DNA from 2 places in the Serratia surfactantfaciens genome. Region 1 is predicted to be linked to the other one. Evidence: predicted binding sites of a transcription regulator. Region 1 holds the regulator's gene; the other holds the start of a gene.
The links. The regulator CRP, encoded in region 1, controls carbon source genes, mostly activating them, when cyclic AMP is high. The targets are predictions, from matches to a motif close to ATGTGANNNNNNTCACAT.
Positions count from the first base shown of each region.

Region 2: the regulator CRP is predicted to act here: its motif matches at 1,945-1,962, upstream of glpT (glycerol-3-phosphate transporter).

Region 1 covers NZ_CP016948.1:4,100,302-4,104,784, reverse strand. Annotated here, with positions in the region: gene argD (bifunctional acetylornithine/succinyldiaminopimelate transaminase) at 1-87, shown strand, start outside; gene ATE40_RS19270 (YccS/YhfK family putative transporter) at 128-2,206, opposite strand; gene crp (cAMP-activated global transcriptional regulator CRP) at 2,256-2,888, opposite strand; gene ATE40_RS19260 (OsmC family protein) at 3,271-3,678, shown strand; gene ATE40_RS19255 (phosphoribulokinase) at 3,717-4,483, opposite strand, start outside.
Region 2 covers NZ_CP016948.1:4,654,078-4,658,560, forward strand. Annotated here, with positions in the region: gene glpQ (glycerophosphodiester phosphodiesterase) at 1-278, opposite strand, end outside; gene glpT (glycerol-3-phosphate transporter) at 361-1,716, opposite strand; gene glpA (anaerobic glycerol-3-phosphate dehydrogenase subunit A) at 2,081-3,730, shown strand; gene glpB (glycerol-3-phosphate dehydrogenase subunit GlpB) at 3,720-4,483, shown strand, end outside.

The DNA of each region.
Region 1 (4,483 bases):
GCGCCGTCGCTGGTGGTGGAGCTGCAGGATATCGAAGCCGGCATGGCGCTGTTCGAGCTGGCGGTGCAGGACGTGATCAACGCCTGAAGCCCGTGCGGCGAATAACGGGGCGCGGCATGCCGCGCCCTTATTGATCGCGCAGTTTGCGTTTGAGCCAGATGCCGTGGTGCGGGCGCTGGCGCCAGGCCAGCGACGAAATGGTATGCATCACGCTCAGGTGCGACAGGATGCGCCGCAGATGGCGCTCCATCTCGGTGACGGGCATGTCCGGATGCAAGTCCGGCGGCTGCATGATGCCGCTGTTGTCGCTGCTCGGGCCATCGTATTCCAGCCGCTGCTGGCAGCTTTGCAGCGCGATTTCACAGGTTTGCAGATACTCTTCCGCCAGCTTCGGCGTCAGCATGTAGTGCTCGCGCGCCAGAATGGTCATGGCGTTCAGGTGCTCGACGATGAACTGGCTGTGAGTGACCCACAGCCGCATGTCAGCCAGATAGTTCGAGGCGAATCCCGGTTCCTGCATCGCCTGATTGAGCGCTGTGAACAGCGCATTGTGCGCCTGGTTGACCTGCATGCGGGCGTAGGCCAGCGAGGCGGCGTCCGGCTCGGGTTGCTTCAGCATCAGCCGCAGCGCGGCCTGATCGTTCTCCAGCGCCTGATGGGCATTTTTGCGCAGCAGCCCGCTTTGCCACTGCGGCCACAGCCAAATGGTGCCGCCGAACGCCAGCACGCAGCCGATCAGCGTATCGATCAGGCGCGGCACCAGAAAATGCGAGCCGTTCAGCGCCAGCAGCTGCAGGGTGTAAACCGCCGTGACCGTAAAGCCGATCACCGATAGCCCGTAATTCTTGCGCGAAACCAGGTAGGCCAGCAGCGTGATCACCAGCATGATGCTCAGCGTTTCCCCTTCCGGCAACTGCAGCTGCAGCAGACCCGCCGCCAGCAACAGTCCGGCGATCGTGCCCAGCGCACGGTGCTGAATGCGCACCCGGGTGGCGTTATAGCCGTTTTGACTCACCAGCATGATAGTGAGCAGGATCCAGTAAGGCTTCGGCAGGTTGAATACCGCCCCCAGGCTGCTGCCGACCGCCAGCGTTACCCCCAGCCGCGCGGCGTTGCGCAGGGCGGTGGATTTGAACGACAGGTAGCTGGCCAACGCCGGCCAAAACGGCAGGCGGTGCTGGCTGGGCATCAAATCGCGGCGGTACAGCGGGTGCTGGGTGCGCAGCAGGCGGGCGATGCGGCTGAAATGGTAGTAGCAAAACTGGCCGACCGGGTTGTCGGGATGCTGCGCCGCCATTTTTTCCAGCGCCGCCAGCTCGTGCGTCATGGAAAAGCGCTTCGAATGTTGATGGTAGAGAATATCGTGCGCCACCACGCGCAGCCGGCCGGCGATCACCTGGGCGTTGCGGCGAATGATCGCTTCGGCCTGGCTCTGCTCCATCAGCTTCTGCACTTCTTCCGGCAGATGCAGGCTGACGGTGATGTGCTCCTGCAGGTCCATCGCCACCTGAAAGGCGCGCTGCAGGCGCTTTTGATCGAGGTTGTTGGCGTGCGGCAGGAAATTAAGCTGTTGGTACAGTAGGCTGATCAGATCCATCACCTTTTGCTGGCGCACCAGCAGCGGCGGCAGCGCGGTTTGCGGGTCGGTGTGTTGGGTCAGCAGCGAATACTTGGCTTCGAAGTAGTCCGCCAGTTCCAGATAAAGCTGGCTCAACGTCTCGCGCATCGGCTGCTCTTTCCACAGTTTGAACCAGAACCAGGTGAATAAGCCGTACCAGGCGGTGCCGATGACGTACAACAACGGCGCCTGCCAGATTGGTACCGTGCCAGCCATGCTGAGAGCGAAGATGGCGGCCACCAGCGCCGCCGGCAACAGCCGGGCGTGCAGCGGGCTGATTTCGCCGGTGACGCCGAGCAACAGCGCCAGACCCAGCATCAGCGCCGGCAGCGGCAGATGCCACAGCAGGGCCTGTTGCAGCAGCAGGCTGCTGAGGGCGAACAGCGCACCGCCGACGATCAGCCGTTTAAAGAAGCGCTTATGCGGCGTGTCGAGACCGGCGATATTGCAGCAGGCGGGCACCAGAGAGAACATCAGGCCGAGCTGCAGCTGGCCGATCAGCAGGCCGAACAGCACCGGCAGGCACAACACCAGCGTTTGTCGCAGTGCGTAATTGACTTCCGGGTGGTAGATCAGACGACGCCACATGGCAGCGAGCAGATAAAAAACGGCGCAGATTGCGCCGTTTTTTCAGGGATTAACGGGTGCCGTAGACGACAATGGTTTTGCCGTGGGCGGAAATCAGGTTTTGGTCTTCCAGCATTTTCAGAATACGGCCAACGGTTTCGCGCGAGCAGCCGACGATCTGGCCGATTTCCTGACGGGTGATTTTGATCTGCATGCCGTCCGGGTGAGTCATGGCGTCGGGTTGCTTCGCCAGATTCAGCAAGGTTTGCGCGATGCGGCCGGTAACGTCCAGGAAGGCGAGGTTGCCCACTTTTTCGGAAGTGACCTGCAGGCGGCTCGCCATTTGGGCGGACAGACGCATCAGGATGTCCGGGTTCACCTGGATCAGCTGGCGGAATTTCTTGTAGGAAATTTCGGCCACTTCACAGGCGGTTTTCGCGCGAACCCAGGCGCTGCGCTCCTGGCCCTCTTCGAACAATCCGAGCTCGCCGATGAAATCCCCCTGGTTGAGGTAGGACAAGATCATCTCTTTACCTTCTTCATCCTTGATCAGCACCGCGACGGAGCCTTTCACGATGTAGTAAAGCGTTTCGGCCTTTTCACCTTGGTGAATCAGCGTACTCTTCGATGGATATTTGTGGATATGGCAATGAGACAGGAACCATTCGAGAGTAGGGTCTGTTTGCGGTTTGCCGAGAACCATTCGCTGTTATCCTCTGTTGTTATCGCTGCCTTGTGTCACAGGGGTCAGAGTTCCCTGTAAAACCCGCCTGTAGCCGCTGTTATGAGCGAGGGCTACCGGCAAGTTTTGAGGCGTGTCATAAAAATACGCTGTCGCTCTAGCATATTAACTTGCCGTAAGCGCTGCAAGCTACATTCTGTTAACATACCGGTAAAGGAGCCTTTCTCTGGGCGTTTCCCTGAAATGCAGTGTCCCGGAAAGATTTATTGCGGCTCTGTTTGTAGCACAGAGTAAGGCGGGTGTCTCGTGTTGTCTCGCTTCAGCATGATTAGCATCAGGTTACGTTGCCTGTTTCTATGCGAAAGCGTACTCTGATTTTAAGAAATCAACCGGAGTGACCAGAATGCAGGCAAGAGTTAAATGGGTGGAAGGGTTAACGTTTTTGGGTGAATCGGCCTCCGGCCATCAGGTACTGATGGACGGCAACGCCGGCGATAAAGCGCCCAGCCCGATGGAGATGGTGCTGATGTCGGTAGGCGGCTGCAGCGCGATCGACGTGGTGTCCATCCTGCAAAAAGGGCGCAATGACGTGCGCGATTGCGAGGTGAAGCTGACCTCCGAGCGCCGCGAAGAAGCCCCGCGGCTGTTCACCCATATCAACCTGCACTTCATCGTCACCGGTCAGGATCTGACCGACAAGATCGTAGAGCGAGCGGTGAACCTGTCGGCGGAGAAATACTGCTCGGTGGCGCTGATGCTCAACAAAGCCGCCACGGTGACCCACAGCTTCGAGATCCGCCAGCCGGCGTAATCGAGACGGAGCGCGGCCAGCCGCCGCGCTCAACGCGCTTATTCGATCTTCTTGCCTTCCAGCAGCCGCTGCACCAGCGGCGCCATGATCAGCTCCATCGCCAACCCCATCTTGCCGCCCGGCACCACCAGCGTATTGATGTGCGAAATAAACGATCCTTGCAGCATCGCCAGCAAATAGGGGAAGTCTATCTGATCCAGCCCGCGGAAGTGGATCACCACGAAGCTTTCATCCAGTGACGGAATGGCCTTGGCAGCGAACGGGTTGGAGGTGTCCACCGTCGGAACGCGCTGGAAGTTGATGTGGGTGCGCGAGAACTGCGGCGTGATGTAGTTGATGTAGTCTTCCATCGAACGCACCACCGAATCCATTACCGCTTCGCGGGAGTGGCCGCGCTCGCCGGTATCGCGGATCAGCTTCTGGATCCATTCCAGGTTGACGATCGGCACCACGCCGACCAGCAGATCGACATGTTTGGCCACGTCATGGTGCTCGGTGACTACGCCGCCGTGCAGCCCCTCGTAGAACAGCACGTCGGTCGGCGCCGGCAGTGGCTCCCACGGGGTGAAGGTGCCCGGCACCTGATTGTATGGCACCGCTTCGTCGTAGGTATGCAGATACTTGCGCGAACGGCCGGTGCCGTTCTTGCCGTAGTCGATAAAGCTTTGTTGCAGCAGGCCGAAGTCGTTGGCCTCGGGGCCGAAATAGCTGATGTGTCTGCCCAGATCGCGCGCCTTGCGGATCGCCGCGTCCATCTCCGGCCGGGTGTAGCGGTGGAAACTGTCGCCCTCCAGCTCGGCGGCGC
Region 2 (4,483 bases), 550 kb from region 1:
CGCGCGCGATCCGGGAAGCGTTCGGCGACGTCGGTGACGCGATCGAGGTAGTGGTCGTGCAGCACCACCAGCTCGTTGTCTTTGGTCATCACCAGGTCTTGCTCGAGGTAATCGGCGCCCTGCGCATAGGCCATCGCCTTCGCCGGCAGGGTGTGTTCCGGCAGGTAGCCGCTGGCGCCGCGGTGGGCGATCACCACTTTGTCCGCCGCCTGCGCGGCGCTGACCATTGAGGTGGCGAGAATGATCCCTGTCAGCAGGGCTTTGACTTGAGTCCGCATTCCGTTTTCTCCGTGTTGTTGGGGGCAGGGTAGTAAAAAGGCCGCAGGGCGGCCTTTAAATCATGCAAAAGTCGTGTGACGGTTAGCCGCGCTTGCCGGCAGCGATTTCCGCGTGGTGTTTCTTCTCGTTCAGCATGGTCAGCAGCAGCAGGATAACCGCCAGCACGCCGCCGCCGATCATCACCATAAAGCCGCCGTCCCAACCGAAGAAGTCCACGGTGTAACCGACGATGGCGCTGGCCGCAACCGAGCCGCCCAGGTAGCCGAACAGGCCGGTGAAGCCTGCGGCGGTGCCGGCGGCTTTCTTCGGCGCCAGCTCCAGCGCATGCAGGCCGATCAGCATGACCGGGCCGTAGATCAGGAAGCCGATGACCAGCATACAGATCATGTCCACGGTCGGGTTGCCGGCCGGGTTCATCCAGAACACCACGGTGGCGATGGTCACCAGCGTCATGAAGAACACGCCGGTGGCGCCGCGGTTGCCTTTGAACACCTTGTCCGACATCCAGCCGCACAGCAGAGTGCCCGGAATACCGGCGTACTCATACAGGAAGTAGGCCCAGGAAGACTTGTCCAGCGCGAAGTGCTTCACTTCTTTCAGGTAGGTCGGCGACCAGTCCAGAATGCCGTAACGCAGCAGGTAGACGAACACGTTGGCGACCGCGATGTACCACAGCAGCTTGTTCGGCAGGATGTACTGCATGAAGATCTGCTTGGCGGTCAGCTCTTCTTCGTCTTTTTCGCTGTAGTCGTCCGGATAGTCGTTTTTGTACTCTTCAATCGGCGGCAGGCCGCAGGATTGCGGGGTGTCGCGCATCAGGGCGAAGGCGATCAGGGCCACCAGGATGGCGCCGAAGGCCGGCATGTACAGCGCCGCGTGCCAGTCGTTGAACCAGGCCATACCCAGCAGGAACAGCAGCGGCGGCAGGCCGCCACCCACGTTGTGGGCGCAGTTCCAGATGGAAACGATGCCGCCGCGTTCTTTCTGCGACCACCAGTGCACCATGGTGCGGCCGCACGGCGGCCAACCCATGCCCTGGAACCAGCCGCACAGGAACAGCAGGACGAACATGATGGCGATGCTGGAGGTTGCCCACGGCACGAAGCCCATGAACAGCATTACCGCCGCCGCCAGGATCAGGCCGGCTGGCAAGAATACCCGCGGGTTGGATCGGTCGGAGACCGAGCCCATGATGAATTTGGAGAAGCCGTAGGCGATGGAGATGCCCGACAGCGCGAAGCCGAGGTCACCGCGGCTGAAGCCTTGTTCGATCAGGTAAGGCATGGCCAGGGTGAAGTTCTTACGCACCAGATAGTAAGCGGCGTAACCGAAGAAGATCCCCAGGAAAATTTGCCAGCGCAGCTTACGGTAGAGCGGGTCTACCTTATCGCTCGGCACACGGGCGATGTGTGCGGCCGGCTTAAAAATACTCAACATGAGCGCCTCCGATGGCTTTATCTGTTATCACATCAATATGACCTTTTACGTTCATTTGATGATTGAGCGGATATCGAATGTGGTGTTTTTGTGTTCCATAACGAGCGCCATTGTCATCAAATACGCCTGGTGTCGCTGTGACGAATGGCGCAATTGTTACACTTTCATGAAACCACGGCGGATTTTGAGCGATTCGTTAACGTTATGAAATAGAAAAACGTCCAAAAATCGTGATTATGATCACATTGATGGTTTTTTGTGGACATTTTTATTTCGTTTCATGTTCGTTCTTGTTCCTTATCAAACAAAGACCCTAATAACCGTGGCTCAATAGGCTCATAACTACCGATCCTGAGGGAGCGAAATGAGCAGCTATTTTGACGGCGGCGAAACGGATGTGATCATCATCGGCGGCGGCGCCACCGGCGCAGGCATTGCCCGCGATTGTGCGCGGCGCGGCTTGCGCTGCATTTTGCTGGAGCGTCATGACATCGCCACCGGCGCCACCGGCCGCAACCACGGCTTGCTGCACAGCGGCGCGCGCTATGCGGTGACTGACGGCGAGTCGGCGCGCGAGTGCATCGAAGAGAACCGCATCCTGAAACGCATCGCGCATCACTGTATCGAGCGCACCGATGGGCTGTTCATCACCCTGCCGCAGGACTCGCTGGAGTATCAGCAACAGTTTATCGCCGCCTGTCGCCAGGCCGACATCGACGCCGAAGCGATCGACCCGCAGCTGGCGCTGCGGCTGGAGCCGGCGGCTAACCCCGCGCTGATCGGCGCGGTGCGCGTGCCGGACGGCACCGTCGATCCCTTCCGGCTGAGCGCCGCCAACATGTTGGACGCGCGCGAACACGGCGCGCAGATCCTGACCTACCACCAGGTGGTGGGATTGTTGCGCAGCGGCGAACGGGTGACGGGCGTGCGCGTTTACGACCATCAGAGTCAGCGGCGCTATGAGCTGCACGCGCCGGTGGTGGTCAATGCCGCCGGCATCTGGGGCCAGCAGATCGCCGAATACGCCGATTTGCGCATCCGCATGTTCCCGGCCAAGGGGGCGCTGCTGATCCTCGGCCATCGCATCAACAACATGGTGATCAACCGCTGCCGCAAACCGGCGGACGCCGACATCCTGGTGCCGGGCGACACCATCTCGCTGATCGGCACCACCTCGACCCATATCGACTACGACCAAATTGACAACATGCTGGTGACCCCGCAGGAGGTGGACATTCTGATCCGCGAAGGGGCGCTGCTGGCGCCCACTCTGGCGCAGACCCGCATTTTGCGCGCCTACGCCGGGGTGCGGCCGCTGGTGGCCAGCGACGACGATCCCAGCGGGCGCAACGTCAGCCGCGGCATCGTGCTGCTCGATCACGCCGCCCGCGACGGGCTGGAAGGGTTCATCACCATCACCGGCGGCAAGCTGATGACCTACCGCCTGATGGCGGAGTGGGCCACCGACAAGGTGTGCGAAAAGCTCGGGGTAAACAGCCCGTGCACCACTGCGCAGGACGCGTTGCCGGGATCCCGTCAGTCGGCGGAGGAAACGGTGCGCCGCGTAGTTTCTCTGCCCGCCAGCATTCGCGGTTCGGCGATTTACCGGCACGGCGATCGCGCCAGCCAGGTGCCGGCGGCCGATCGGCTCGACACCAGCCTGGTGTGCGAATGCGAGGCGGTGACCGCCGGGGAGGTGCGCTATGCGGTCAATTCGCTGACCGTCAATAACCTGGTGGATCTGCGCCGCCGCACCCGCGTCGGCATGGGCACCTGCCAGGGGGAACTCTGCGCCTGTCGCGCCGCCGGGCTGTTGACGCGCTTTAACGTCAGCACGCCGCAGCAGTCCATCGCGCAGCTGTCGCAGTTCCTCAACGAACGATGGAAAGGTGTTCGGCCGATCGCCTGGGGCGATGCGCTGCGCGAGAGCGAATTTACCAGCTGGGTTTATCAAGGGTTATGCGGGCTTGAGGCCCAGGCCGACAAGGGGCAGGAGGCGGATGATGCGATTTGACGTAGTGGTGATTGGCGGCGGCCTGGCGGGCCTGAGCTGCGCCATTGCCGTGGCCGAGCAGGGCAAGCGCTGCGCGGTGGTCAGTTCTGGCCAGAGCGCGCTCTACTTCTCCTCCGGTTCGCTCGACCTGTTGGCGAGATTGCCGGACGGCACACCGGTCGAGATGCCGTTGGCGGCGTTGCCGCAGCTGGCGCAGCAGGCGCCGCAGCATCCGTATTCTCTGATTGGCCCCGGCCGGGTGGCGGCGCTGTCCGCCGCCGCGCAACGGCTGCTGGAACGCTGCGGGCTGAACCTGCAGGGTGAGGGGACCAAAAACCATCTGCGCATTACGCCGCTCGGCACGCGCCGCGCCACCTGGCTCAGCTCGCAGGCGATCCCGACGCTGCCGCTGACCGGCCAGTTGCCCTGGCGGCGCATCGCGGTGATCGGCATCGAAGGGTTCCTCGACTTCCAGCCGCAGATGGCTGCCGACTCCTTAAGCCGGGAGCTCGGCGTGCAGACGGACGTAGCCTATCTGCACGTGCCGGCGCTGGACCGATTGCGCAATAACCCCAGTGAGTTCCGCGCGGTGAACATCGCCCGGGTACTGGATTTGATGGAAAGCCTGCCGCCGATGGCCGAAGAGCTGCGGCGGCTGGCGGGTGAGGCCGAGGCGCTCTTCCTGCCGGCCTGTCTGGGCCTGGAGGACGATGCGTCGCTGGCGGTGCTGCAGGATGCGGTCGGCAAGCCGATCCGACTGCTGCCGACGTTGCC